Regions from separate parts of the Exiguobacterium sp. s189 genome, predicted to be linked through region 1. Evidence: predicted binding sites of a transcription regulator. Region 1 holds the regulator's gene; each other region holds the start of a gene.
The links. Region 1 encodes LexA, which represses DNA repair genes until DNA is damaged. Its sites were predicted from a motif close to CGAACATATGTTCG; they were not measured.
Positions count from the first base shown of each region.

Region 2: the regulator LexA is predicted to act here: its motif matches at 3,075-3,088, upstream of uvrB (excinuclease ABC subunit UvrB).
Region 3: the regulator LexA is predicted to act here: its motif matches at 5,446-5,459, upstream of KNO99_RS14825 (YolD-like family protein).

Region 1 is NZ_JACSKM010000007.1:156,299-166,661, reverse strand. Features, by position in the region: gene KNO99_RS10630 (ABC transporter ATP-binding protein) at 1-886, opposite strand, end outside; gene KNO99_RS10625 (ABC transporter transmembrane domain-containing protein) at 876-2,630, opposite strand; gene KNO99_RS10620 (YneF family protein) at 2,756-2,989, opposite strand; gene tkt (transketolase) at 3,115-5,106, opposite strand; gene KNO99_RS10610 (DUF896 domain-containing protein) at 5,306-5,539, opposite strand; gene KNO99_RS10605 (YneB family resolvase-like protein) at 5,600-6,244, opposite strand; gene KNO99_RS10600 (hypothetical protein) at 6,316-6,555, opposite strand; gene lexA (transcriptional repressor LexA) at 6,759-7,379, shown strand; gene KNO99_RS10590 (metal-binding protein) at 7,379-7,819, shown strand; gene KNO99_RS10585 (AraC family transcriptional regulator) at 8,016-8,891, shown strand; gene glnA (type I glutamate--ammonia ligase) at 8,999-10,339, opposite strand.
Region 2 is NZ_JACSKM010000003.1:116,960-127,322, reverse strand. Features, by position in the region: gene uvrA (excinuclease ABC subunit UvrA) at 1-1,052, opposite strand, end outside; gene uvrB (excinuclease ABC subunit UvrB) at 1,053-3,023, opposite strand; gene KNO99_RS05340 (MIP/aquaporin family protein) at 3,476-4,183, shown strand; gene glpK (glycerol kinase GlpK) at 4,212-5,729, shown strand; gene KNO99_RS05330 (PDZ domain-containing protein) at 5,795-6,949, opposite strand; gene KNO99_RS05325 (S41 family peptidase) at 6,978-8,381, opposite strand; gene KNO99_RS05320 (murein hydrolase activator EnvC family protein) at 8,483-9,823, opposite strand; gene ftsX (permease-like cell division protein FtsX) at 9,847-10,363, opposite strand, start outside.
Region 3 is NZ_JACSKM010000018.1:11,077-21,439, reverse strand. Features, by position in the region: gene KNO99_RS14855 (ArdC-like ssDNA-binding domain-containing protein) at 1-777, shown strand, start outside; gene KNO99_RS14850 (AAA family ATPase) at 1,124-2,344, shown strand; gene KNO99_RS14845 (DUF4435 domain-containing protein) at 2,341-3,072, shown strand; gene KNO99_RS14840 (hypothetical protein) at 3,551-3,934, opposite strand; gene KNO99_RS14835 (hypothetical protein) at 4,078-4,284, opposite strand; gene KNO99_RS14830 (JAB domain-containing protein) at 4,656-5,111, opposite strand; gene KNO99_RS14825 (YolD-like family protein) at 5,479-5,823, shown strand; gene KNO99_RS14820 (site-specific DNA-methyltransferase) at 6,072-7,724, shown strand; gene KNO99_RS14815 (DEAD/DEAH box helicase) at 7,729-10,224, shown strand.

The DNA of each region.
Region 1 (10,363 bases):
AAATCCGTTCGATATAGCTGATGAATGCGTAGACGACCCCGACTTGTACTTGTTCACTCATCGAGAGCACCCCATAATATCCGAGTAGACCGATAATTGAGAAAGCAAGAAGGAGCTCGATGATTGGGCGTAGCAACATACTGTCGAGCTTTAAGTTTCGATATCGTGCCTCTTGGTGCGCCTCATTCGTCTCTTCGAACTGACGGATGAGCCGCTCCTCTTGACGAAACTGTTGAATAATCCCCATGCCGTTGATCGACTCGTTCAATTGAGCGTTGAGCTGTGACAACAGGTCCCTCACTTGCGCAAAATATTTTGTCGAAAAACGACGATACGCCCAAATGATGAGCCAGAAGAGTGGCAACAAGACGAGCCCCATCGTCGCTAGTGGCGGTTCTAATATGTATAGGAAAATATACGTCCCAATCAATTGAACAGCCGACTGGACAAACGTACTCATCACACCGACGTACAATTCTTTGACCGCCTCGGTATCATTCGTAATCCGTGACACGAGGACGCCAGCTGGTGTTCGGTCGAAATAGGCGAGCCGCATCCCCATGACGTGGCGGAAGATATCCATACGTATGTTTTGAACAATCTTCAACGCAATCTTTTGAAACGAAATCGACTGCAGATAATCAAACACGATTGCGGATACATGAAGAACCATATAGACCGCGAAGAGTGCGATGACCCAGTTCGTCGGGTAGACACCTGGCGTGACGAACTCATCGATGAACACTTTGATTAAAAACGGACCGGCCAATTTGGCACCTGTCGCAATCAACAGGAAGACGAAAGCGATACTGAGCGACTTCCCGTATCGTGTTGCATAACTGAGTAGCCGTTTGATAACCTGCCATTCTTGAACATCATGCTTCATCGTGTCCACCCCCTTCTACAATCGCCTCAAGTTGTTGACGATCGTACGTTTCACGATACCAACCCGTCTCTTGAAGCAATGCGTCATGGCGACCTCGTTGGACGATTTTGCCGTCTTCAATCACGAGAATCTCGTCTGCATGTTCGACAGCTGAGAGGCGATGCGCCACAATCACACGTGCCTGTTCAGGGTTTCCGACACGGAAGTGTTCGATGATCGACTCTTCCGTCTTCGCATCGACTGCAGATAGCGCGTCATCCAAAATCAAGACGTCCGCTTCAGTCATGAGCGCACGCGCGATGGAAATCCGTTGTTTCTGTCCACCTGACAACGTCACACCGCGTTCCCCGACAAGCGTCGCGTATCCTTCCGGTAGCCGGATGATATCCTCATGCACTTCCGCGACTTTAGCCGCCTCGATGATTTCTTCCATGCTCGCATCGGGTCTTCCGAAAGCGATATTGTTCGCAATTGAATCGGAGAACAAGAAATGATTTTGTGGCACGACGGCAATTTTGTCCATCAATAATGATTTTTTCACTTGGCGAATATTGATGCCTCCGATTTTAATCTTTCCGTCTTTCACATCATACTCACGGGTCAACAGACGGACAATCGTCGTCTTACCCGCACCTGTCCTGCCGACAATGCCAATCGTCTTTCCGCGCTCAATCCGAAAATGGACATCACGGAGTACGACGGTTTCGTCATAGGCGAAGTGTCGCACATCGACTTCCACTTCTGAATGTGCAAGTGTTGTCGCGGCCATCCGGTCATCTTGAATCTCCGGTTTGACGGCGAGCATTCGCTCGATTCGATCATATGATGCCCGTCCACGCTCGACAATGTTGAATAACCAACCGAACGCCAGCATCGGCCACGTCAACAGCGCCAAATAGGCTGTGAAACTGACAATTTGTCCGATTGTCAATTCACCTTGTTCAATCAAGACGGCGCCATACCCGACCGAGAGGATATAGGACAAGCCAACAATCCCAAAGATGGTCGGATCATATAGAGCATCAATTTTGGCGACTCGTACGTTTTTTGCCATGACCTCACTCGATAAGTTCTCAAACGAGTCCACGTCTCGGTCGACTTCCCCGGTCGATTTCAAGACACGAACCCCACTGACACTCTCTTGCACTTTGTCATTCAATTCTGAAAATGCTGCTTGGGCGACGCCAAAGCGGCTATGTAACATCTTCCCGTACCGTGTCGTCAGAGCGACCATGATCGGCAGTGGGAGCAAGGCAACGAGTGTGAGCTTCCAACTGATCGTCGTGATCATCGTAATGATGACGAATGTCCCCAACGTCACGCTATCGACGAGTGTCAATATCCCCGCCCCTGCCGTCATCGATACGGCCTGCACATCATTCGTCGCGTGGGCCATCAGGTCGCCAACACGTGACTTTTTGTAAAATCGTTGATCGAGATCGGTAAAGTGCCGATACAGTTGGCTACGTAACATTCTCCCTAGTCGAATCGAAGCGCCGAAGATGAAATAGCGCCAAAAGAAGCGGGCAACATAATTCCCAATCCCGACTGCTGCGAGACCTCCGAGTAACATCCAGAGCGTATTTGAGGAGAGTGAACCACGGTTGATTTCGTCGACGATTCGACCAATGATACGCGGTGGAATCAATTCTAGCCCTGCGACGAATATGAGCAAGACGATGCCGAGTGCATACGTCTTCCATTCGAGACGCAAAAACCAAGACAATTGTTTAAATACACGAATATGAAACGCCCCCTTTGTCTTTATATAAAGATTATTCATTAATCGTAGCGAAAGTTTGTTCGATTGTCTAACAAAAAGAGGAAACAAAAAAAGCACTTCGGATACCGAAGTGCTCTCGTGATTGATTATGATTTCTTTTCGTTTTTCATCTGCACGTTCATGGCGCGCATCACTTGGTTAACTTTCTTCTGTGATGGCTTTTGACCCATTTGCATCATCAACGTACGAATCATATCTTCATTGATTGGCGGGTTCTGTTCAAGGTAGTTCATCATGTATTTACGCGCGATAAAGAATCCGATCGCGATACCCCCGATGAGTGCTGCCACGACAAGAAGAATCCAGAATAATGTACTCAAGGCTTTACCTCCTCTACCATATGAAACATCGTTTTTTACTATACACTAAATTGACCAACTTCGCTAGTCGTCTAGAAAAAAAGTGACGGCCAAACGAATGGCCGTCACAACAATCTAACTTGAGATTAAAGTGATTTTACTGCATTGACGACGTTGTCGACTGACATGCCGTATTCTTTCATGAGGAGGTCCCCAGGTGCAGATGCTCCGAACTTGTCGATTCCGAGTACTTTTCCACCGAATCCTACGTATTTATACCATCCAAGTGTCGCACCTGCTTCAAGTGATACACGCTTCGTGATTGAAGATGGAAGGACAGACTCTTTATATTCAGCAGATTGCGCTTCAAAGAGTTCCCATGATGGCATCGATACGACTGCCGCATTCACGCCTTCAGCCGCAAGCTGCTCACGCGCTTCAACGAGGACGTGTACTTCAGAACCCGTACCGAGCAAGAGGACGTCTGCATCTTTCGATTCACCTGCAACGACGTATGCTCCTTTTGCTGCCGTTTCAACCGATGTGCCTTCGAGCTCTGGCAACGCTTGACGTGTCAAGACGAGGAGTGAAGGTGTCGTTTTCGATGTTACCGCTTGTTTCCAAGCAGCGATTGTTTCTTTCCCATCTGCCGGGCGAAGAACAGATAGATTCGGCATCGCGCGGAAACTCATCAAATGTTCAACTGGCTCGTGTGTTGGGCCATCTTCACCAACTGCAATTGAGTCGTGCGTCAAGATGAACGTTGACGGAAGTCCCATGAGTGCAGCAAGACGAACTGCCGGGCGAAGGTAATCCGAGAAGACGAAGAATGTCGCACCGTAAGGAAGGACGCCGCCGTGAAGTGCCATTCCGTTTACAGCTGCCGCCATTGCGAACTCACGAACACCAAACCAGATGTTACGTCCAGCTGGATCTTCATCGAAGTCCACTGCACCTTTAATCATCGAGTTGTTTGACCCGGCAAGGTCAGCAGATCCACCGAAGAGTGTCGGTACTGCTTTCGCGATTGCGTTTAAAACTTCACCGCTCGTTTGACGTGTTGCTTTTTTCGAACCGATTTCGAATGTTGGCAACTCGCTGTCCCAACCTTCAGGAAGTTCGTTGTTCATCGCACGCACGAACTGCGCACCGAGTTCTGGATGTGCCGCTTTGTACGCTTCTACGAGTTCGTTCCAGTCTGACTCATATTTTGCGCCAGGCTCGACAACTTTCTCGTTGAATAAGTCATATACTTCGTTTGGTACGTAGAATGACTCACCTTCCCATTTATAGAACTGTTTCGTCAATTCGATTTCAGCATCTCCAAGTGGAGCACCGTGTGATGCCGATTTACCTGATTTGTTCGGTGAACCGAATCCGATGACCGTTTTCACTTCGATCAATGTCGGTTTTGACGTTTCAGCTTTCGCTGCATCGATTGCTTTTGCGATCGAATCGATATCTGTTCCGTCTTCGACACGAATGACTTGCCATCCGTACGCGTTGAAACGGTCTTCTACGCTTTCAGAGAACGATTTGTGAAGATCGCCATCGAGTGAGATATCGTTTGAATCGTAAAGAACGACGAGTTTGCCGAGCTTCAAGTGACCAGCGAGTGATGCCGCTTCTGCCGATACACCTTCCATCAAGTCTCCGTCTCCGCAAATCCCGAACGTGTAGTGGTCAACGACGTTGAACTCGTCGCGGTTGTAAGTCGCTTCTAAGTGCTTCTCTGCCATGGCCATCCCGACAGCCATTGCAATCCCTTGTCCAAGTGGGCCCGTTGTCGCATCTACACCAGCCGTATGACGGTATTCTGGGTGACCAGGAGTCTTCGAGTCCATTTGACGGAATGATTTAAGGTCGTCCATCGACAAATCATATCCAGACAAGTGAAGGAGCGAATACAAGAGCATCGATCCATGACCTGCCGAAAGAACGAATCGGTCACGGTTGAACCAGTTCGGGTTTTTCGGGTTGTGACGCATTTTGTCTGTCCAAAGTGTAAACGCCATAGGTGCAGCACCCATCGGCATCCCTGGGTGACCAGAGTTCGCTTTTTGGACCGCATCAATTGAGAGCGTCCGAATCGAGTTAATCGCTAATAATTCTTTAGTAGTTGTTTCCACTAATTTCATCCTCTCTGTGTTAAGAAGGTTTTCTACCCGTCATATTTTATCACACTCATTCGTGTGTCACAACTAATTAATTAGTATAACACATTTAGTGAAATCGTTTCCTTCAATTGCCTTAAAAAAACAGCAATCCGTTCGTCTGATGACCGTTCGTGTATAACAAAAATGCACATCCTATACGAAATAGGATGTGCATTCAGCATCACTCGCCACGATAGCGTTTTTGATCTTCTTTCAACTTCTCTGGTGTGACGTCGTTTCCTTCTGGATCGACGACCTTCATCCCCATCATTTGCGATTTGAACGATTGACGGAACGCCTTCAAATATTCTTGGCGTAAATCTTGTTGTTCGTTCATCTCATCTTGAGACAGTCCTTCTGTCTTCGCTTTGTTGGCGAGGAAATTGATTCGCTCCAATTGTCCTGGTGCTAACATCTGACTCGCCCCCTCTCTAGTGAATTTGTTCTTATACTTTACAAAATCAGAGAGGAAGAATCAAGTTTCAGCTACTGACTGGTGCTCGAGATACCGTCGATTGACGGTCGCTTTCGACACTTCATAACCGAATCCACGGAGTGTTGCCGCAATCTCAGCAAACGTCAACCCGCGCTCGCGCAGTTGGATAATCTCCTCAATCGGCACTTCAATTCGGTGTCGCCCACCTTGATCGTTGTTTTGAATATTGCGCTGTGGGTTGAATCCGTTGGCGACGGCACGGCGCATCCCACGAGAAATTTTAGCGTTGTGAATTTTACGTTGATACTCTTCCACAACACTGACAATTTCTAATACCATTTTTTCGGCATCAGAAACGACATAGTCCGACGTTGATTGCATCGTCAGCAACCGAACGTCATGCTTCATCAATGTGTGCAAGATGGCAATCTTGGCATTTCCTCGTCCCAGACGACTGTCGTCCGTGACAAGTACGGCATCCAAATCAGACATCGACACATGGTCAAGCAAATCAAGGAGCCCCTGTCGATTCACTTCATATCCACTCTCTTGCTCCGTGATGATTTCTATGACTTCTGCCCCTAGTTGCGAAGCCAGATGCTGTAATTCATCGACTTGTCGACTGAGTGATGTCTCTTGGGTGGACTTGTTCGTCGATACCCGACAATAGATGACGACTCGCATCGCATCACTCCCTTTCATCGCATTCATTCCTTACGATACACAGTTCGAGAACGGTTCGCAATGATCAACAATCACTCAGCGGCATACCATTTTGTTTTTCGTTCATGATGCTCTTCTCGTTCTGCCATAATTTGTGCTTCGAGTGATTCCGCTTGGACATAAGCGACTTCTTCTTCAATCGTACGCTCTTCCGTAGTGACGACTGGTTCGACTACTGCCGGTTCCCCTCGCATCTCCCCTGCCAAATAAAAAGCGAACATCCCGACCAAGAGCATCCCGACTAAAATGATTCCGTTAAGTGTGTCTTTCATGATTACATTGCCTCCTGTATAAGAATATATGTTCGTTAGAACGTTTGTTCGTTTATCTGTTCTCATCATAAAACAAGAACCCGTGTTCGGTCAACACAAAAAAACGAACGAATGTTTGTACGCTCATGTGTTCTTGTGTTACACTAGACACATAAAGAATAGGATGCGTTTGCAGGTTATTCGATTACATCGAGGTGAACATAATGAAAAAAATGTCAGCGCGACAACAACAGATTCTTGATTTCATCAAAGACGAAGTTCGGGCAAAGGGATATCCGCCTTCTGTTCGTGAAATTGGAGAAGCCGTCGGCCTTGCTTCTAGTTCGACCGTACACGGTCACTTAGATCGTTTGGAAAAACGCGGGTTGATCCGTCGAGACAAGACGAAACCTCGCGCGATTGAAATTTTGACTGAAGATATGCCGGCAATGGAAGAGCAGGAGTCCGTCATGTACGTACCGGTCATCGGGAAAGTTACCGCCGGGACACCGATTACCGCCATCGAGAACGTGGAAGAACACTTCCCGCTCCCGGCACATATCGTCGGTTCAGATAATGTATATATGTTGTCCGTTTCCGGAGATTCTATGATCAACGCCGGAATTTTGGACGGGGACCGCGTGCTCGTTCGTCAGCAAAGCACCGCCAACAATGGAGAGATTGTCGTCGCCATGACCGATGAGGGCGAGGCGACTGTGAAACGGATTTATAAAGAAGCTTCAAAAGTCCGTCTTCAACCGGAAAACGATGAGTTGGAAGCGATGTATTTTGACAACGTCTCGATTTTAGGGAAGGTCATCGGTGTATACCGGACGATTCATTAATGGCTAGTGGCAAGACCCATACCCGAACGAATCTCGTGGCAACCGGCGCACTTGCGGTTGCCACGCCTTTTATTGACATCGATATTCCGTTCGCATTGATCATCGGTGCGATTATCGGTACACTCTGGCTCTCCCCAGATCTTGACTTAAAATCAGATGCCTATTACCGATGGGGTCCACTTAAATTCATATGGCTCCCATATGTGAAGCTCATGCCGCACCGTTCGCTCTTTTCGCATTTACCTGTTTTGAGTGATCTGATTCGGATTGCGTACATCGGCTTCCCACTCATTCTGCTCTTGCCCTTCACAGCATATGAAACAGAAATCCGGTCGTGGGTGGACGTACACGGCATGTCGTTCTTTTTAGGTCTTGTATTTGCAACGACACTGCACACGACGCTCGACTATACATCGACATTTATAAAAAAAGCATTCTGAACAATTTAAAAGACCACCTGCCGTTTTTCGCGGAGGTGGTCTTTTTTACAGACGAATTCGCAACACATTAGGGTATTCATACCATAATGTGTTGAAGTATGTATTCATTTTTCCTATCCGATAATTCTTGTACTCAAATCATCAAGATACTCAGATGCAATTCCCTTATAGTCGAATTATGAAGGAGGTGATGATGTTGGTAGAAGCGCTAAATGAGTTAATGGAACATATCGAACAGCAATTGACCGAAGAAATTTCAGATTCTGACATCACAAAAATCACCGGGCTCTCTGCCCACCATTTTAAAAGAATGTTTTCGTATATGTCGGGAATAACATTGACTACTTACATCCGAAATCGCCGTCTATCGATTGCGAATGAGGAATTGATTCATGGTTCTAGCGTGACAGATGTTGCATTTCGATATGGTTACCATTCGATCGAAGGCTTCTCGAGAGCATTTCGAGAGTGGTCAGGATTCTTGCCTTCCGAAGTCATGAAGAATCATATACAAAAGTCGTTTCCTCGCTTCACGTTTTATATCGATATCAAAGGAGGAACATCAATGGAATTCAAAATAGAAGAGAAAGACGCATTTCAAATCGTCGGTGTTTCAAAACGTGTCCCTATCCAGTTCGAAGGGATAAATCAAGAAATTGTGGCGTTAGCACAGTCTATAAGTGAACAACAGCGTATGCATATGCGTGAAATGGGAAATCTTTACCCGAACCATGTACTAAATGCATCGTTCAATTTCGATGATGGTCACTTAGAAGAAGAAGGATATTTGACCCATATGATCGGGTTCGCTACGACAAGAGAAGATGTATATGATGACCTAGAACAAATCTCAATTCCGAAAAGCTTGTGGGCTGTCTTCCCGAATTGCGGTCCATTCCCACAAACGCTTCAAGAAACGATGGCTAAAACCTACGCAGAATGGTTGCCATCTTCCGGATATGAACTTCAAGACTTACCAGGGATTACATTTAGTAAAATTGAAATGGGTTATGAGAACGTCTATAGCGAAGTTTGGGTTCCAATCAAGTCAAAAGAGGATAAACAAACATAACAAGAAAGAAATCAATTGAGCGACCGTACACTTAATATTGCAAATAAAGAGCACGGAATGATCTTCAGCTGAAGGTCATTCCGTGCTCTTTTTGCATATCTCTTCTATTAGTAGAGCGTCATGTACTGATCGCGTTCCCACTCCGTTACTTGCATACGGAACATATCCCACTCGATTTCTTTCAATTCGAGGAAGTGTTCGCCGATGTGCTCACCGAGTGATTCCATCACGACTTTGTCCGCACGAAGCACTTCGAGTGCGTCGAAGAGCGTTGCTGGAAGGTCGTCGATCCCGTTCGCTACACGCTCTGGTTTGTCCATCACGTAGATGTTGCTATCGATTGGTTTTGGTGCATTCAAATCTTTTTCGATTCCGTCAAGACCTGAAGCCAAGAGAGCTGCAAGTGCGAGGTACGGGTTCGCTGCTGGGTCAACCGAACGTACTTCGATACGAGTCGAGAGGCCACGTGCTGCTGGTACACGTACAAGTGGTGAACGGTTGCGTGCGCTCCATGCAACGTAGCAAGGTGCTTCGTAACCAGGTACGAGACGCTTGTAAGAGTTCACAGTCGGGTTACATACTGCTGTGAACGCACGAGCGTGCTCCAAGATACCAGCTGTGAACGCGCGAGCTGTGTCTGAAAGTTCCATGTCGCCATTTGGATCGTAGAAGACGTTTGTGTCGCCTTTGAAGAGTGACATGTTCGCGTGCATTCCTGAACCGTTCACTCCAAAGAGTGGTTTTGGCATGAATGTCGCGTGAAGACCATACTTCGCAGCGATCGTCTTAACAACGAGCTTGAACGTTTGGATGTTATCTGCCGTTGTGACAGCATCTGCGTATTTGAAGTCGATTTCGTGTTGTCCTGGTGCAACTTCGTGGTGTGATGCTTCGATTTCAAAGCCCATGTTTTCAAGTTCGATGACGATTTCTTTACGGCAGTTTTCACCGAGGTCAACTGGTGCCAAGTCGAAGTATCCACCTTGGTCGTTGAGTTCAAGTGTCGGACGACCTGATGCGTCTTTCTTGAACAAGAAGAATTCTGGCTCTGGTCCAACGTTGAACGCTGAGAAGCCAAGTTTTTGCATTTTCTCAAGGTTACGCTTGAGTGTACCGCGCGGGTCACCACTGAATGGTGTACCGTCTGGGTTATAAATATCACAAATTAAGCGAGCGACTTTTCCGCTGCCATCTGTCCACGGGAAGACAACCCATGTGTTGAGGTCTGGATATAAGTACATGTCTGATTCCTCGATGCGGACGAATCCTTCGATTGACGATCCGTCAAACATCATCTTGTTATCAAGTGCTTTGTCCAATTGGCTGATCGGTACCTCGACGTTTTTGATTGTTCCGAGGATATCCGTGAATTGAAGACGAATAAAGCGTACGTCTTCCTCTTGTGCGATGCGTTTAATGTCTTCTTTTGTGAACGTTTTTCTGGCCATGGTAAAATGTCCCCTCTCACATTG
Region 2 (10,363 bases), on a different contig from region 1:
TTCAAGACGAGGTCTTGGTCACGCTTCGACAGACGCTCGAACGGTACGTCCATGTCGATATTGAAATGCTGACACATCGCCGCCAACAGTTGCGGATAGTACTGGGAACTTGTCGGTTGCCATGCAGCGACCGCCCCTTCTTTTAACGTCTTCGACGGATCAGGGATGACGAGTTCTGGGTCGACGTCTAGTTTCGTCCCAAGACCATCACACGTCGGGCAAGCCCCGAACGGTGAGTTGAAGGAGAACATACGTGGTTCGAGTTCTCCGATTGAGAATCCACAAATCGGGCAAGCGTGGTGTTCGCTGAAGAGAAGCTCGGTCCCGTCCATCTTGTCGATGATGACACGTCCGTCGGCGAGGCGTAATGCCGTTTCAAGAGAGTCGGCAAGGCGCCCTTCGACGTCAGGTCGGACGACGAGACGGTCGACGACGACTTCGATCGAGTGCTTCTTGTTTTTGTCGAGCTCGATTTCATCCGTCAATTCGATCGTCTCTCCGTTCACTCGTACACGGACGAATCCTTCTTTTTTCAACGAGTCGAATACTTTGACGTGCGTTCCTTTACGACCTGACACAATTGGTGCCAAAATCTGAAGTCGCGTCCGTTCCGGCAATTCCATCACCTGGTCGACCATCTGCGAAATCGTCTGACTCGAAATCTCAATTCCGTGGTTCGGACAGACCGGTTTTCCGATTCGTGCGAACAAGAGTCGGAGATAGTCGTAAATCTCGGTCACCGTTCCGACGGTCGAGCGCGGGTTTCGGCTCGTCGTCTTCTGGTCGATCGAGATGGCCGGACTTAAGCCTTCAATCGTATCGACATCCGGCTTATCCATCTGTCCGAGGAACTGACGAGCGTACGCAGACAAACTCTCGACGTAGCGTCGCTGTCCTTCCGCATAAATCGTGTCGAACGCGAGCGACGACTTCCCGGAGCCGGACAAGCCCGTCAAGACGACGAGCTGGTCACGTGGGATATCGATGTCGATATTTTTCAAGTTGTTGACGCGTGCCCCTTTGATGACAATCGCATTTTTCTTTTCAGCCATTTAATTCCCTACCTTCAACTCCAAGATTAAGTCACGCAATTCGGCCGCACGTTCGAACTGGAGATCGCGCGCCGCTTGCTTCATTTCTTCTTCTAGTTTGGCAATCGCCGCCTCGCGTTCGGCCGGCTTCATCGTACTGAGCGATTCGAGTGCCTCTTCTTCGGCCTCGACCGTCGCCCGGATGACACCACGGACGTCTTTACGAATCGTCTGTGGCGTGATGCCATGTTCTTCATTATATGCTTGTTGAATCGTCCGACGACGATCCGTCTCTTCGATGGCTCGTGCCATCGAGTCGGTCATCTTATCCGCGAACAGGATGACGTGTCCGTTCGCATTACGGGCCGCCCGTCCAATCGTCTGGATGAGCGAACGATCGGAACGAAGGAACCCTTCCTTGTCGGCATCGAGAATCGTCACGAGACTGACTTCCGGAATATCGAGCCCTTCTCGTAACAAGTTGATTCCGACGAGCACGTCATACTTCCCGAGACGAAGGTCACGGATGATTTCAATCCGTTCGAGCGTCTTGATCTCGGAGTGCATATAATTGACCTTGATTCCTGCTTCACGCAAGTAGTCGGACAAGTCTTCTGCCATCTTCTTCGTGAGCGTCGTCACGAGTACACGCTCGTCTCGCTTGATGCGTTCGCGAATCTGGTCCATCAAGTAGTCGATTTGTCCTTTGATCGGATGAATCTCGATCGTCGGGTCGAGTAGCCCTGTCGGACGAATGATCTGCTCGATCATGTTCGGTGTATGTTCGAGCTCGTACGGACCTGGTGTCGCCGAGATGAAGATCGCTTGTGACAATTTCTTCTCGAATTCATCGAATTTGAGGGGACGGTTGTCCTTCGCAGAAGGAAGACGGAACCCGTGGTCGACGAGCACTTGTTTCCGCGCCTGGTCCCCGTTATACATCCCGCGCACTTGCGGGAGCGTCACGTGTGACTCATCGGCGACGAGGAGGAAGTCTTCCGGGAAGTAGTCGATCAATGTATACGGGGTCGAGCCCTCCGGCATCAAGTTCAAGTGTCTCGAATAGTTCTCGATGCCTGAACAATACCCCATTTCACGCATCATCTCCAAATCGTAATGCGTTCGCTGTTCGAGACGTTGTGCTTCGAGTAGCTTCCCTTCCTCACGGAACTTCTCGAGCTGCTCCTCGAGTTCCGCTTCGATGTTGACGATTGCTTTTTGCAGTTTCTCGTCACGCGTGACGAAGTGGGATGCCGGGAAGATGGCGACGTGATCGCGGTCCGCGATGATTTCACCCGTCAACGGGTCCATCTCACGGATCCGGTCAATCTCGTCCCCGAAAAATTCGATGCGCATGCAGTGTTCGTCACGTGACGCTGGGAAGATTTCGACGACGTCCCCACGTACACGGAAACGTCCACGCTGGAAGTCGATATCGTTTCGTTCATATTGAATATCGATGAGCTTACGAAGCATCTCGTCACGGCCCATCTCTTTACCGACCCGCAGACTCAATACGAGGCTGCGATATTCTTCCGGGTTACCGAGACCATATATACAGGAAACAGATGCGACGATGATGACGTCGTCCCGCTCGAAGAGAGCCGACGTCGCCGAGTGACGCAGCTTATCGATTTCATCGTTGATGGACGCATCTTTCTCGATAAACGTATCGGTCGAAGGCACGTACGCTTCCGGCTGATAATAATCATAGTAACTGACAAAATATTCGACCGCATTGTTCGGAAAGAACTCCTTGAACTCGGAATACAATTGACCGGCGAGCGTCTTGTTGTGGGCGAGGACGAGTGTCGGCTTCTTCACTTCTTGGATGACGTTCGAGACGGTGAACGTCTTCCCAGTTCCGGTCGCCCCGAGGAGTGTCTGATAACGGTCACCCCGATTGACGCCTTCGACAAGTTGTCGAATCGCTTCAGGCTGGTCACCTCCTGGTTGAAATTCAGATTGTAATGCAAACGGAATCGATTCCATAAGATACTCCTCACCTTCTCATTTCATAGTGTCTTGATTATACCATAGACACGAACAAATATTCGCTTATTAGCTTGCATACGGATTTAAGCCTTTTCTCTTATATATCATCATTTCTTTTTCCGTTACCGTCTCAAAAGAAACATCAAATCTTGTTACGTTCATCCTTCGAGAAACGCTTCACAATCGTTTTTGTAGCATAGAACACGGAAAGTCGGATCCTGGACCTTGTTCCTATTCGATTGAAATTCCCATGATTTTTTAAAAAGGATGTCAAAATCATATCCATGTCGCTCTCTATCTGACTCTTTATGTGAAGTTTACAGGTGTAAATGTGAACATTTGTAGGGAAAAAGTAGGATTTTTGAAAAACACCGTTTTAAAACGCTTACATTTTGGGCATATAATGAAGTGGTAAGTCAAATTGCATAAGGGAGAAAGGGGAGTATCACATGTCAGCATTTGTAAGTGAAATTATCGGTACGATGCTATTGATTCTGCTCGGTAACGGTGTCGTCGCCGGCGTCGTCCTCCGCCATTCCAAAGCGGAAAACTCTGGCTGGATTGTTATCACCATGGGTTGGGGTCTTGCCGTTATGGTCGGGGTCTACGCAGCCGGTATTTACGGAGGCGCACACATCAACCCTGCCGTCACGATTGGTCTCGCGACAGCAGGCGAATTCCCATGGGCCGATGTCCCACTCTACATCCTTGCTCAGTTTATCGGGGCGTTCATCGGGGCATGTTTGGTATATGTCCACTACAAGCCGCATTACGATGCGACGGACGATCCAGGCTTGAAACTCGCAACGTTCTCTACAGCACCAGGTATCCGAAGCACACCGTACAACTTGATTGGTGAGATTATCGGAACATTCGTCCTCTTGTTCGCGTTGTTGTCATTCGGGGCAAACACATTCGCAGACGGACTCAATCCGCTCATCGTCGGTTTCTTGATCGTCTCAATCGGTCTCTCGCTTGGTGGTACGACGGGGTATGCGATTAACCCGGCACGTGACCTTGGGCCACGTATCGCGCACGCCATTCTTCCGATTAAAGGAAAAGGCTCTTCAGACTGGGGCTATTCATGGATTCCAGTTGTCGGTCCGATTATCGGTGCTGTCATCGCCGCACTCGTTTACGGCATTCTCGTCCCTTAACACATAATTTTGAAGGAGGAAATCACATATGGCGAAAGAAAAACGTTATATTTTAGCATTGGACCAAGGAACGACAAGTTCACGGGCAATCATTTTTGATCATGATGGAAAAATCGTCACAGTCGCACAGCGCGAATTCAAACAGTACTTCCCAAAACCAGGCTGGGTTGAGCATAACGCCAATGAGATCTGGGGTTCTGTCCTCGCCGTTATGGCGGAAGCATTCGGTTCGGCGGATATTGACCCGAATGAAATCGCAGGAATCGGGATCACGAACCAACGTGAGACTGCGGTCGTTTGGGAGAAAGAAACAGGACGTCCTGTTTACAACGCGGTCGTTTGGCAATCACGTCAAACTGCTGATATCTGTGAAGAGCTAAAAGCGGCAGGTCACTCGGACATGGTTCGTGACAAAACGGGTCTTCTCATCGACGCCTACTTCTCAGGTACGAAAGTCAAATGGATTTTGGATAACGTCGAAGGCGCTCGTGAGAAAGCCGAGAACGGTGAACTTCTCTTCGGAACAATCGACACATGGCTCATCTGGAAACTCTCAGGTGGTCAAGCACACGTGACAGATTATTCGAACGCATCACGTACACTCATGTACAACATTTACGAACAGAAGTGGGATGACGAGTTACTCGAGATCTTGACGGTACCGAAATCGATGCTTCCTGAAGTCAAGCCTTCGAGTGAAGTTTATGCGAATACCATCCCGTATCACTTCTTTGGATTCGAAGTACCGATTGCCGGAGCCGCAGGTGACCAACAGGCTGCCTTATTCGGTCAGACGTGCTTCGAAAAAGGTGAAGGAAAGAACACATACGGAACGGGTTGCTTCATGCTCATGAACACGGGCGAAGAAGCTGTCAAATCAGATCACGGTCTATTGACGACAATCGCGTGGGGCTATAACGGAAAAGTCGAATATGCGCTCGAAGGTTCAATCTTCGTTGCCGGTTCAGCAATTCAATGGCTCCGTGACGGATTGCGTATGTTGAAATCAGCGAAAGACTCGGAGCAGTATGCGACGCGTATCGAATCGACAGAGGGCGTCTATGTCGTACCTGCCTTCGTTGGTCTCGGTGCACCTTATTGGAACTCTGACGTGCGTGGTGCCATCTTCGGTCTCACACGCGGAACGGAGAAAGAACAATTCGTCCGTGCGACGATCGAGTCACTCGCTTATCAGACACGCGACGTCCTCACATCGATGGAGAACGATTCAGGCATCAACTTGAAAACACTCCGCGTCGATGGTGGAGCTGTCAGCAACAACTTCCTCATGCAGTTCCAATCGGACATTCTCAATGTTCCGGTCGAACGTCCTGAAGTAAGTGAAACGACTGCACTCGGTGCCGCCTACTTGGCAGGTCTCGCCGTTGGTTTCTGGAAAGACCAAGCAGAAATCAAAGACCAGTGGAAACTCGATAAGAAGTTCGAGCCGAACATGGACGAGTCTCATCGCGAAGCACTCTACAAAGGTTGGCAACACGCTGTCGAAGCAACGATGGCATTCAAACCATCAAAACTTGACGTATAAGTGGCAAGGGCATCCTCACGGGTGCCCTTTTCGTATGCAAAAAAAGAGTACCCATATGGATACTCTTACAATTTACGAAGTCGGACACGCGGGCTCGTCGGCTCCCCGACGAACAAGATACCGAGTTCGTGTGGATCGGTCTCATACATCGCCCGTTGAACGAAACGGATGTCTCCGTTCAGATTCAACACCTCGAGCTTGATGTACGGTTTATGTTGCTGGAGCGCCTCATAAAAACTGTGCCCTCCCGTGATGATCGTCCCATTCACTTTATAGATGGATTCACCCGGAATGAGCTGCATCGCCTCTCCTGGCGAATTCGGAAGCGTGTCCACGATGACCGCCCCACGATTTCCATTGATGAAGACAGGTGTCGTACCGCGATTCTCTCGTTTGATCCACTGAAGCCCAAGCTCATAAAGAACGAACAAAGCGAACAGCGCATAGTCGACATACGGGATCTCCCATACATACGAGAGACCGAATAGACCGAGAGCGATCAAGGCGAGTACCCCGCGATAGTTGCTCAATCGTGCGAGAAGCGTCCCCGGTAAGGCACCGGTCGACAGTAAACTGACCCCGATCGGAATCGGAAGAATGATCGGTACCATCGGCCAATCGAGGCCGAACGTCGGTGGCAAGAAGACGACGAGCGGGAAAAACCAAATACGTTTGACGACATGCCCCCCGATGAACTGACCACGTTTCGATAAGATCAGTGTCGGAGACGTCTCTTTCGGCCCGTTCCAGCGTAAGAGAATCGCTTCTGCGAGTGTGACGAGTCCGAACGTGAGCGCGTAGACCGTCCAATCGACCCGAGCGAGCTCTCTCACCCAGTCACTGAGCGCCCCGTAAGAGACGACATCTCGTAACATGACGACCGCGAACAAGACGAGGAGTGGAAGCACCGGATTGAAGAATCGCGGATGCATCGTCAATACCACGAGCGTATAGAGCACCGTGAACGAGACGGCCCACTCAAACGTGATGGTCGTCTCAAGTAGAACCGTCGCGGCCGATGAGAGGACCGCTAGAAGAAGACTCGGCCAGATGAAATGCTTCCATTCCGACTTCGGCGAGCGTCGTCTCGAACGAAACATGGCTCGTTCTCGTTTGACTCGTGTCATCGATATGTATGTAAGGGCGACGAGCGTCACCCAAAACAGCGGACTACCTAACAACGTCAATAAAGCCGTAACACTCATTCGTACAACTTCCACGCGGTCCAATCCTTTCTTTCATTCAACGTTATTTTGCGGCTTCTTCAAGTGCCCGGTTCAATTGGGCATCGTTCGCCTCATCTTGAATCGTCTCGAGCAATTTCGATTCGAGTGCCGAAGCTGTCTCTTCATCGACTGTCCCAGAAGCCTCGAGGCCATTGTCTGTCTGGAATGCCTTCACGGCGTCTGCCATCGTGTCACCATAGTATCCTGGTTGACCGCCTGGCTCATAACCGATTCCCGTCAAGATTTTATGCAAGTTCGAGACGGCATCGCCGTAATCGCCGACTTGCAGTGACTCTTCTTCTGTCAACACACGGGTCACATTGAAGTAATCCGGTTGTTTCACTTCAATGTCCGGTTCAATGCCTTTTTTATTGATCCAGTTCCCGTCCGGTGTGAGCCATTTGCTCGTCGTCAACTTCAAGTTGCTGCCATCTTCTAAATCGAACGCCGTCTGGACGACGCCTTTTCCGAACGTTTTCGTCCCGATAATCGTTGCGCCTGCCCCTTCTTTCATCGCACCCGTCAAAATCTCAGATGCCGAGGCAGAGCCCTCATCCGTCAAGACGAATAACTCATACGGTTTCGCTTCGCGGGCGCGACCGTTCTGTGCATCACGATCTCCGTCAGCATTTTCGATTTGAACGACCGGTTTTGATGTCGGTACGAATCCTTCCGACATCTCGATGACGGCCGGCAAGAGACCTCCCGGGTTCCCACGTACGTCGATGATCAAGCTGTCGATATCTTCTGACTCGAGTTGCTCGAGTTGTTCAAGGAACTCATCGGCCGTCGGTTCTGAGAACTGCGTCACTTGCAGATAGCCGATTTTTTTGCCGTCTTGCTCCTTCACTTCTGAGAACACCGTCTCGATTGGAATCGTGTCACGCGTGATCTCATAATCCGCCGTCTGACTGCCACGGCGAATCGTCAACGTGACGGTCGTCCCTTTTTCCCCACGGATGAGCTGGACAGCTTCCTGAACGTCCATCCCTTCAATCGACTCCCCGTCGACTGCCGTGATGATATCACCTGGACGAAGACCCGCCTCCTCGGCTGGAGCGCCTTTGATTGGAGCGACGATTAAGATGTCTTCTCCTTTCTTCTCCAAAGTCGCGCCGATTCCTTCAAAACTCGATTCAATCGAGTCGGTAAATTGCGATGTTTCTTCCGCGTCCAAGAAATCCGAATACGGGTCATTGAGTGCTGCCGTCATACCATCGAGCGCACCGGTCAATAAATCCTCTTCCGAGATGTCTTGTAACGAATGTTCTTCAATTAAATCACGCACTTGGTCGACTTTATCCCAGCCTTCCGCATTCGTCTGAATCGGAAGTGATGTGTCTGTAAACGCCATCGTCGCAAGGCCTGCACCGGCCCCAGCCACGAACGTTGTGCCAGCGAGTAGTCCTGCGGTTGAATTTTTCACGGGTTGGTCCCTCATTTCTCTTTGTAAGTCTTTTCATTAGTATAGCAAAAACGAGAGGAAAAGCGGACGCGTTCCACATATTTGGGACGCGTCCGCTTTAATCAGTATCCAATATACGGGGCTGGGTCAATCGCATTCGGTTGTCCCGGTGCCCATTTTCCTCGATGTAGCTCAAAATGGAGATGCGGTCCAGTCGACCAGCCGGTGTTGCCGAGCGTTCCGACCGCCTGCCCTGCTGCGACTTGTTGACCGGCACCGACCGTGATCGCGTTTAGATGGGCGTAGACCGTCGTCCAAATTTCTCCGTTCATAACATGGGAGACGAAGACAACGTTCCCATATCCAGTCGCCGGCGCCGCCTTGATGACGACACCCGGTGCACTCGCGACAATCGGTGTCCCTGGGGCATTGACGAGGTCGATGCCTCGATGACTCTCAGGCACACCTGTCAACGGATTGTTCCGTGGACCGAACGGGCTCGAGACGTAACCGGAAACGGGGCGGACGAATCCAGTTGAGGTGGACACGTTCGTCGGTGTTTCAGCAGGCTGTGCTGGCGGTGGCGTCACTTCAGGTGCCGCGACCTCCGTCTCCGCTTCCCGCGCCTCTCTTTCGGCGCGTGCCCGTTCTTCAGCCGCACGTGCCTCGGCTTCCCGTTTCGCACGTTCCGCCGCCTCAGCGGCTTCGCGTTCAGCTGTCGCAATCGCCTCAAGCTGTTCACTGATAATGCGGTTCTGTTCGGCCATGACGGCCTGTTCTTCGCTGCGCGTCATTTTTTCGAGTTCGAGCTGCTCGACTTGTTCGTTCAGTTCGACCAACAAGTCACGTTTCTTTTCGGCCGTCCGGTCAAGTTCTTGTTTCGTGATGACGAGCTCACGTTCTTTTTGTTTGATAAAGGAGAGCTGGGTACGCTGTGTCGTCTCTAACGATTCGAGACGTTCCATCTCACTCATATAATTATGTATGAGTTCCCGGTCCTGTTCAGCAATCGTGCGAGCCGTCATGACCCGTGTCACGAAGTCGCCGAAGGAACGGGACTCAAAAATGACTTGAAGATAGGAAGTATCCTCATTGACTTGTAAGACGCGAAGGCGTTCATTTAAGAGTTCCTTCTGACTGTCCAAGTAATCTTCCTGAACATGAAGTTGTTGGCGGGTTTCTTCGAGCTCGGCACGGGCCGTATCAACCTCGTGCTGCTGAATGGCAATTTGTTCACTCAAATCATTTAGCTGGTCATCGACGACGTGAATTTCCGTCTTTACGGCATCACGTTCCGCTTCAGTGACCTCGAGCTCGGCATCCGTTTCGGCCTGCGCTTTTTTCGACTCCTCCATTTCATTGGCAAGTCGATCTTTTTGAGCTTTCAACGTGTCTTTCTCTGTCGCCATGACCGGCATGGCAAGTAACGATACACACAACCCTAGCGCAAGCGAACGTTTCATCCGCCAACTCCTCCTTATTTAAGTTAAATTTTCAAGAAACGACCGAGCGATGTCGTCGATCCCCAGATTCCGATGAACGCACCGAGTGCAAGTAAAACAAGTGATACTTGTACAGTGAGCGTTGACGGATCAATCAACTTAAATATATCACTATTCAATTGATCAAGCGATGGTTGTAAAGCACTATATGCGACGTCATATCCAAAATAAATGACAAGAATCGGGACGAGAGCCCCAAGCATACCGAGAAGCAATCCTTCGATGAAGAATGGCCAGCGGATAAAGCTGTTCTTCGCACCAACGAGTCGCATGATTTCAATCTCACGACGACGTGAGAAGATGGTCATCTTGATCGTATTCGAGATCAGGAACATCGCCATTAATGTCAAACCAACGATCAACGCGAGTCCACCGATGCGAATCCCGTTGAAGAAGGCGAACATTTTATCGATGTAGTCTTTTCCGTATTTCACATCGTCAACATTATCGAGTGAACCGACCGATTTGGCCACTTCCTCTAGTTCTGTCGGGTCTTGTGCT
Region 3 (10,363 bases), on a different contig from region 1:
CTGATTCACGAGCTTGCTCACTCTGAGTTACACAACCAAGAGCGGAACTTTGAGCGGAATAAACCGCTCACGGCACCCGAGAAGGAGTTCCAGGCCGAGATGGTCGCCTATGTCGTCTCGCATCAGCTCGGGTTTCCGACGGACGACTTCTCGCTCTCGTATCTGGCAGATTGGACGAAAGACAAAGAACTACTCGACAAAGAACTACTGTTGCAGGAGGTCCACCAGACATCCGCAACCTTCCTTGATCATATCGAATTACACTTAGAAAAGGTGCGCACGTTGGAACAAGAAAAGGAACAGACCCCACTTGAATATATCGAGCAACTAGATCGTCGTATGGGATGGAAAGACACCGACCTCACACTCTACGAACGGGTGCACGCCGTACAGCGTGTGTTTCCTGAAGAAGTGGGATCCTATCTAAACGCAAAAGCGGCCCTCGAGACGAACCTGAATGTGAATCGTGTCGATGAGCCGCTCATGTATATTCATGGTAAAGGATTCGGGTTTCAACAGTTCGGTATCGCAAATAATCATGATTTTAGTAAGGACGCACTTGTCGCCTATACAATTGCTTTACCGAATCAGCCACTGATTAGCGGTCACTTCGATTCAGATAAAATCGTACACCCATTACATGACCTTGAAAAAAACAATCGATTAAAAAAGCCAATTCTAAAGTCTCTTGAAGAACGTTGGCATAACATACTCCTAGATGAGGAAAAGAGTTTATTTTTCAAAAAGAAAGGATTCTTTGCTGAACGCCAGTTGTGATCTCGTGAATACGATTCATTCATGAACCCCATGAAAAAGGGAGACTGATTCTCAAATTCTCCCTTTCGTTAATTTAAATCTTCGAACGAATATCTAGAGTGATATCACTTTTCCCGCCTTTGACGCTCTCCATTAATGTGACCATGAAAAGATTAAAAGCAAAGCAATTTGACGGATTTTGCCAAAATTCATCAAGTAAAAAATAAGATACTAGCTATTTATATTTTAAAATAAAAGTAATTAAAGACCAAAACATAACAAATGATTAATTTACAATAAAAAATTTGGTATATTTTAATTATATGATTTATAAAAATTACTGTTTATCGAACGGGAGAGTTTTAAATTGATAAAATATGCAGAAATTAAAGGCTTACCAAGTTATGAAAATAGAATAATTAAACTCCATTTCAATTCAGATATCAATATAATCACAGGAATAAACGGTCAAGGTAAAACAACATTGTTAAGATTAATATGGTATGTATACAGCGGTAATTTATTAAAAGCTATTGATGAAATTGAATTTGACTATATAAAGCTAGAAACGGAATCTCACAAATTTGACTTGATTAAATCTACACCTGAGAAAATGGCTCAACTTGATAAAGATGATGGCCACACTGGATATGACATTAAAATTATTGATACTAGTGATAATTCTATAGTAATTGATACTATTTCACCGGAAACAGAGCTTAAGAGTATTCACTATTGTTCTCAAGTGGTCTCACAATTAAACGAAAAATCTCTCTATTTCCCTACATTTAGAAGAATAGAAGGTTTCCCTTCTAAATTACCTCCTCGTCAACATCCTTTTGAAAGGGAAAATGAAGAAACTTTACTTTCAGATACTATGAAAAAAATTTCTTCACGATTGTCTATAAGAGGCCACAAGTATATCACTTCAGTATCTACAAAAGATATCAATGAATTAATTACAAATAAATATGCTGAAATTTCAGAAGAAATAAATAAAACATACAAAAGCTTAACAGATGATATTGAGTCTGTTATCAACAGTAAAAATGAAAATAGTACAATACAAGACTTTAGTGAACAACTTGACTCTATAAAACAGATTCTTAACAACAATAAAGATATTAGAACTGATGCATTTAAGCCAATTGATGCGATTAGTAAAATTGTAAATGAAGTTTTTAAAAGGAAGGGTGTAAAAATAAGTAGCACGATTAATTTAGGAGAACAAAAACAAATTATAGATTCAAATTTTTTATCTGCCGGTGAAAAACAGATGTTAAGTTTCATAGCATACAATGCTCTCTATACACACGTTCCTATGATTATTGATGAGCCGGAAATTAGTTTACACGTTGATTGGCAACGAAAACTTCTGAAAATTTTGCGTAGACAAAACACAAATAATCAACTTATAATTGCTACCCATTCCCCTTTTATCTATTCTAAATACAGTGACAAAGAAATTATCAAAAATTTCGAAGAAGAATCAATTAGTGACGATTTTAAAAATATAGATTTAGAAGTTCCTATTGATATTAAGGATTTTTTAAAGAGTATTACTAACGAGGATAATCGTGGCTTATGAGTGAGATGACAATTGATGAAATGGTATCATATTTGAATCATTCTCAAATACCAACTTTATTAGTTGAGGGTAGAGATGATTTTCAAATATATAGATGGTTAGAAGATAAACTTGATTTTTTAGAAGTTGATATTTTGCCTTGTGGAGGCAGAAATAACTTATTAAACCTGTTTGAATCACGACACTTAATTGAGAAACAAGATATTTTATTCTTTGCAGATTCGGATTTATGGCTATTTTCAGAAATACCCGCGAAATACAAAGGAATTATATTTACTAAAGGATATAGTATCGAAAATGATATATATACTTCTTGCAAAAATTCTATTGAATCATTAATCGACTCGAGTAAGATTTCTGATTACCATAAAGCAATTAGAGAATTATCTAAATGGTATACTACTCAAGTAGAGGAATACTTAAAGGAAAGGGACTATCAAATAAAAGATAGTCCTAGGAGTATATTAGACAATAAAACCTTTGAATTACAATCTCGACATATGCCTATCCATCCAGAGATATTAAACTCTTCTCTTTATGAAGAAATATCTACAGAGTACTATCACAAACTTCGAGGTAAAAATCTTTTTGATTTATTTGAGTGGTTTGTAGAAGAAAAGAGTATAAAGAGAGAAGCTCTATTTGAAATTGTATTTAAATTTATGTCGGAAGATAAAATTGAAATCGTAAAAGAATTCCGTGGTAAACTGGAAACTCTTGAGCATTAAATTAGTAATTCTACTTTACACCCAAGCTACTATTACAAAATAGTAGCTTTCTTATGCTGATAATTGCTACATAAAACTCTACAAATATATAGTAATTTTTAAGGAAGTTTAAATATGGATTTGCCGAAAATCATTTCCGCAATCGTGTTTGCGACCATCACCTCTCCCATCTAACTCGAAAAATGATAAAAGTACGTTACTTAATAAAAGACGAAGCAATTTTAAATTGATGTAAAACATCCAATAATCCCTGAACAAAGACACCATTCGGTCGAATGGTGTTCCTCGCGTGGCGTTAGACGCGCCCACGCTTTTGCTTTTGACGTTGTTCTTACGCTCCGTGCCTCCCGTTAGAAAGGGCCAGGAACATAGAGATGCGGCGGTGAGCCAGCAGCTCTTGTTATCGGGCCGTCAGGGGGGCAGCGGTGCGATGAGCGACTTCGCCACAAGGCGTTAGACGCTCACGCATGAGCCCAAATCACCATTCCTTCTCCCATGCCCCGTCCTCAGAGACTCCCCAATCCTCGAAGCGATACTTGATGAGCCAATGGACATGCATCACTTCATATTCGAATACATCCTTCGATAGCTCTGAGACGACGAAGCTGACGTCCCCATCCGCCACCACCCATGTCCCGTATAAATACACAATTTTGATGGGACGCTCTTCTGGATCCAGATAGATGAGTACGTGGAAGTAAGGCGAGTTCCGTTCTTCATCGAACCGGACGACCTTCTCGACGCAATGTTCACTTGCGACGACACGCATCCACTCGGGACGCTCCATCAGTTCCATGAACACGGTCCGGACGAACGGATCCAATCCTTCGAACGCATAGTCATCAAGCGTCCCCTCGTCCATCACGTCTCCCCCCTTCCGGTTCTCTATAGAACGATTCCCCGTAAAAAGACAGTTCAGTCCTCATCCATACACTAGAAGAAACGATTCCTACTCAAAAAATGTATACGCGTATACAAATCTACATGTATACACCCAGAAAATTCTTACGGTCGCCCATATGATCGAAGCGTTTTGGTGGTGAAGAAAACTGTGCTTCTTGTCAACAACTCCCCTTCTTTCACATCGTATAGGATATCCATACTCACAAGTTTAAATTCCCCGTTCTTAACGTTTAACCGATCCGGTAGGCGGCGTAGCAATACCTCCGTCATTTCGTCCATCGTCTGTTGGTCTAGTTGGAATTTATCCATCTAAATCATCCTCTCCATTTGATAGCCTCATGTTATCTCGCATCCAAGCAAACAACATCTCACCTAATTTCACGTAAGCCCTAGGGCTTGTTTCGGAAACATGGTCATTTTCAATAAACAAACTCTGTTTTTTTACTTCTATCATTTCATCAAACAATATTCTGACGAGACAGCCCAAAACAACGTCCAATATTCATACACGAACCATATCGTTTTCGTTATGCGAAAACGGACCTTTCCCCGGATCCCGCTCTATGGATCCAGGCGAGAGCAACGTGAGTCGCCGATCCCGTAAAAGAAAAACATATGTTTTTCCTCCTTGCCCTTACCGGACGGATTAGGACCGGTCCCCCGGTCCCGCTCCTTTCCGTTCAACCCATGTAACCTCGCTGTTTCATGCTGACATATGACTCGTCCGCTCCGAGGATGAGATGGTCGAGCACCGGGATGCCGATGAGGTCGCCCGCCTCATGTAATCGTTCGGAGACGAGGATGTCCTCCCGGCTCGGGCTCGGGTCCCCGCTCGGATGTTGATGACAGGCGATGATGCACGAGGCATTATTGAGAATCGCACATTTGAAGATTTCTCGCGGGTGGACGACACTCGAATTGACGCTCCCGACATGCGCCCGGTGGACGCCGATGACCCGATTCTTCGTGTTGAGCATGATGACGAGGAACACTTCACGGTCATCATCCCCGATAAAGGATGCCCCGATTTGTCGGGCGTTGCCTGGTGATTGGATGACGGCGTGCTCGAGGGCGACCATTTCCTCGCGAACCTCTTGTTTGATACGGATGACCTCGATGATTGACGATAGTTCCATGATGGTTTGTCCCCTTTCGCATAAGCTGTCCTCAGAACGAACACCGTTGTGCGTCCTGTTGACGGGAACGCAGCGAGCGTCGGGAGACGGTGCAAGGGCGACCGTAGGGAGAGCCTCAAAAAATGCGTAGAGCAAACGCAGGGCCAGGCTTCCGTAGCCAACGAGCGAAAAGCCTTGCTTTGAGCCAAAAGCGAAGGAAGACGGGCCGGAGGGCGCGGCATTTTTTTGACGTCCCTTGCACCGACGACCAGCGAGCTAGAGTACGGAAACAGGACGCACGGATGACTGTTTACAAAAAAAGACTGTTCAAACTTGATAAACCGGGTATAAAATAAGAACAAATGTTCGTTTTTATGGGAGGAAAATCATGATGACGATGTATCGCGACCGGGGCGAACTGAAATGGATTCCATTTCTCATGCCCGAACATAGGGCCCTACTAACGAAATACTATAAGGAGATTCAAAAGATCGAGATGCCCGATGTCGATGAACAGCTCCTATCCGTCTATGAGAACGTATTGAACGACGCAATTTTCAGCGGGGATCTAGTGGAGGTGAAATACGTAGAGGAGAGGGAGATGAAACGGTTCAAGGGCTTTGTGCATCGGACGAACTATATGGAGCGGACCGTCGAACTGGCCAATCAGCGGGACGGGATCATCCATGTACCGTTCGAGGCAATCATTCATGTGGAACAATCGATGGACTAACGCCCTGGCGGTTGTTCGAAGTCTGCGTCACGAAACGAAGTGTCGCTCCTCGACTTTCCAATAGTAAAAATTAACGGTTTATTCAACTCATATCATATAAGAAAGCACAGCCTCGCTTTTGCACTTTTTGAATACATTTCAACAGTCACTTTTAAGAAATAACGACCTTTTGCAACGTTCATTAAATGTTATAGTTAAGACAAACTAATTTCAGTTTCATGCCTATTATATTTTAAGGAGATAATCTAATGCCGAGAATTTCTTTTACAGGAAAAACTTTTGTTCAAAATCATCACCTAAATGTTAAATTTCATGAGTTGATTCCTAACTCCGCCAACAGTTTAACAGATAAAGTGAGCCTTAATGATAATTTAGTTATACAGGGAGATAACCTTAAAGGTTTAAAAGCTTTATTACCTACATACGCTGGGAAGGTTAAGTGTGTCGTTATCGATCCTCCTTATAATACAGGTAGCGAAAAATGGGTCTACAACGATAATGTAAATTCTCCTAGGATGCAAGAATGGCTAGGTCAAGTAGTTGATAAAGATGATTTGTCTAAACACGACAAATGGCTATGTATGATGATGCCACGATTAAAACTATTAAAAGAGCTGATGGCCAAAGATGGACTTATCGCAATGTGTATTGATGATCATGAAGTACAGCACGCAATTATGCTTATGAATGAAATATTTGGCAGCGAAAATCATATTGCAACTGCACCTTGGCTATCAGAACCGAGCGGTGGGAAAGAGAAAACAGGTCTGAGAACTGGTCATGAGTATGTCTTAATTTATCATAATGGAGACGGATCTAATATCTCTAGACAAGAAGTGTCTGTGGGAGAACTAGACTCAGAAGATGAATTCGGAAAATATCGAAAAGGTCGCGAACTTCGGAAATGGGGGGGAACTTCTCTTCGATCTGACCGACCAGGTCAGTGGTTTGGAATTACAGCGCCTAATGGAACAGTTGTCTATCCTATTAAAAATGACGGAGAAGAAGGTCATTGGCGATGGGGGAAGGATAATGAAGAAATGAAAAAGATTTTAGCTAACCCTAATCACGCAGAATGGGAATTACGTCCGTATGACTCAGGTGTTACATATAATGGCGAAAGTGAACGCTGGGTTCCATATGAAAAAATCAGAGACAAAGAAAAAACATTGGGATGGAAAACTTGGTTAGATGATATGGGGACTAATGCTAGTGGTACGAAAAGCATTAAAGAAATTTTCGGAAGTAAAATCTTCGATACTCCAAAACCAGTAAAACTTTACAAATGGTTAATAGGACTGCATGAAGACCAGGATGCTATAGTTCTTGATTCGTTTGCAGGAAGTGGAACAACAGCTCAAGCTGTTCTTGAATTAAATAAAGAAGATGGGGGAACACGTCAATTCATAGTTGTAGAAATGGAAGACTATGCTAACGAAGTTACCGCCGAACGTGTAAGAAGAGTGATAAAAGGTGTACCAAAGTCCAAAAATCCTATGCTCCAAGAAGGGCTAGGAGGTTCATTTTCATATTTTACTCTTGGAGAACCTATAGAAATGGAGTCTATACTTTTTGGTAAGGATCTTCCTAGTTATGAGAATCTTGCTCGTTATGTGTTTTATACTGCTACAGGTGAAGAATTTGATATAAGACAAGTTGATGAAGAACGTAATTATATTGGTTCTAGTCGAGAATACGACGTATTCTTTTTTTATAAACCTGAATTGGATTATTTGAAGTCGACTTCTTTAAATTTAGAGGTTGCAAAAAGTTTAGGAGATTATACGAGTAAGAAAAAACTTGTGTTCGCACCGATGAAATATCTAGATGACTCTTACCTTCATAAATACAATATTGAGTTTTCTCAATTACCTTTTGAAATCTACCGGCTGAAGGACTGAAACTATGGAACTTAAAGATTACCAAAAAGCTGTTCTTAAACAAGTTAAATCTTATGCGGACGCTCTATCAAGAGAAAAACAGAAGTTTAATCGTATTCAAAAGAGCCTAGCTGAAATAGGCGAGACATATGACGTTGACTTCACTCAAAAAGCTTGGAATGAAGTTACAGAAAATGCTTTCACTCCGAAAAGAAATGGAGTTAACTCTTACCTTCCCAACTTTTGTTTAAAAGTTCCTACGGGAGGGGGGAAAACGCTTCTAGCTACTCATACTATCGACTTACTAAATCAGCATTATCTAAACAAAAAAAACGGATTTGTTTTATGGGTTGTGCCAAGCGAGCAAATATTTAGTCAAACTTTAGATTCACTTCGTAATCGAGAGCATCCCTATCGCCAAACTCTAGATATATCAAGCGGTGGTCGTACTCTAATACTTACGAAGAATGATCATTTTTCACCTGAAGATATTCAAGAAAATTTAGTAGTAATGTTAATTATGCTTCAAAGCTCAAATCGTCAAAATAAAGAAACATTAAAAATGTTTCAAGATGGTGGTTACGACAACTTTTTCCCGCCTGAAGGTGAACAATCTAAACATGAAGAACTTCTTAAAAAAGTGCCTAATCTAGATGTAATTCAATCTGAAGATAACATTTTTGGATTGCAATTAAGAACTTCCTTAGGAAATACTCTAAGATTACTAGAACCTATTATTATTGTAGATGAAGGACACAAAGCATATAGTAAAAATGCAAGAAGTACTTTGGAAGGATTTAACCCAACTGTAATGGTTGAATTATCAGCAACCCCACCAACGACAAGTAACGTGTTATTTTCTGTGTCAGGTACAGATTTAAATAAAGAAGAAATGATTAAACTAGACATGCACGTTATTAATAAGGCAAGTACAAACTGGAAAAATACCATGTTAGCAAGCTTAGAAATGAGAAATCATTTAGAAGAATTAGCAATACAACATCAAGCTCAAACTGGTATTTATATTCGTCCAATTGTACTTATACAAGTAGAGAGAACAGGAAATGATCAACGTGGAGAAAATTTAATTCACACTGATGACGTACTGGAATACCTTACTCAAGAATGTGGAGTGCCTATAAGCCATATTGCAAAAAAAACAAGTACCCATAACGACATCGAGGGTATTGATTTATTATCTCCAGATTGTGAAATTCGGTACATTATCACGAAACAAGCATTACAAGAAGGTTGGGATTGTCCCTTTGCTTATGTCTTAACTGTTCTAGCAAATACCAATGCTTTAACTGCAATGACACAATTAGTTGGTCGAATCTTACGACAACCCTACGCAAAGAAAACAAACATACCTGATTTAGATGAGTCTTATGTTTTTTGTTATCGTCAATCAGCCGGAACTATAGTAGATGCTATACGAAGTGGACTGACGAGAGACGGTATGGGCGATTTAGCAGGAAAGATAGTCGAAAGTCACGATAGAGAGCCTACACGTAAAATTAATGTGGATATCAGAGATAAATACAAGGAGTTTTCTGGGAAAATTTATCTGCCTAGATTTGTAATCCAAGAAAGAAATTCTTGGCGAGAAATAGCGTACGACATGGATATAGTTCCAAGAATAGATTGGTCAAAAATAGATTTTTCACCAATTGCAGAATTAACTCTCTCATCTCTAGAAAAAAAAGATGAATGGTTAAATTTAAACTTGGATAATAACAACACTCTTTTACAAACAAGTTTAAAAGAAGAGAATACTGGTTTAGTGCTAGATACAGTATTTATGACTCGTCATTTACTCACGCTAATACCTAATCCCTGGATTGCATTTGAAATTGTAGAAACCGCAATTAAAATTTTAAAAGAAAAATATTCAACCACTATAATTTCTACTAATTTAGTGTTTTTGATTGATAAATTAGTAGAGCACGTAGAAAAAGAAAAAGACAAATTAGCTGAAGAGGTATTCCGTAATCTAGTTAAAGAAAAAGTCATTCACTTTTTTATTGAAGAAACGAGTGCTTACAAAATACCTTCTCGTATACAAGTCAAAGAAACAAGTCGAAGGCTTACGCGCGAAAATGGATCACCAATTCAACTTTCATTATTTGACTATGATTCTGAGGATGAATTTAATGGTTTGGAAAAAACAGTAGCTGTTTATCTAGACAAACAAGAAAAGTTATTATGGTGGTATCGTAATATTGCAAGGGTAGGCTACTATGTTCAAGGTTGGAAAAAAAATAAAATATATCCTGACTTTGTTTATGCTGAAAAGAATGAAAATGAATTTAAAAAGATTCATATTTTAGAGACCAAAGGTTTGCATCTTCAGAATGAAGATACGCAATACAAAAAAGACATTTTTACTTTATGTAATGAATTAGGTCGTGAAATTACTTGGTCTGAATTAGGTCTAGAATTAGAGAATGAAAAAGAAATAGAATTTCAGGTGCTTTATAGTAATGAATGGGAAAATGAAATAAACAAACAAATGAAATAATAAAATCCTTTTTTAAGTTCAAGGTACGTATATATCCTTGAACTTAAAAGAGTTTTTTTATGTTTTGTATAATAAATAGTGATTAGCCATAATGACTTAATAATTTTTTCTACTAAACGAACGTTAAAAAGACATGTTT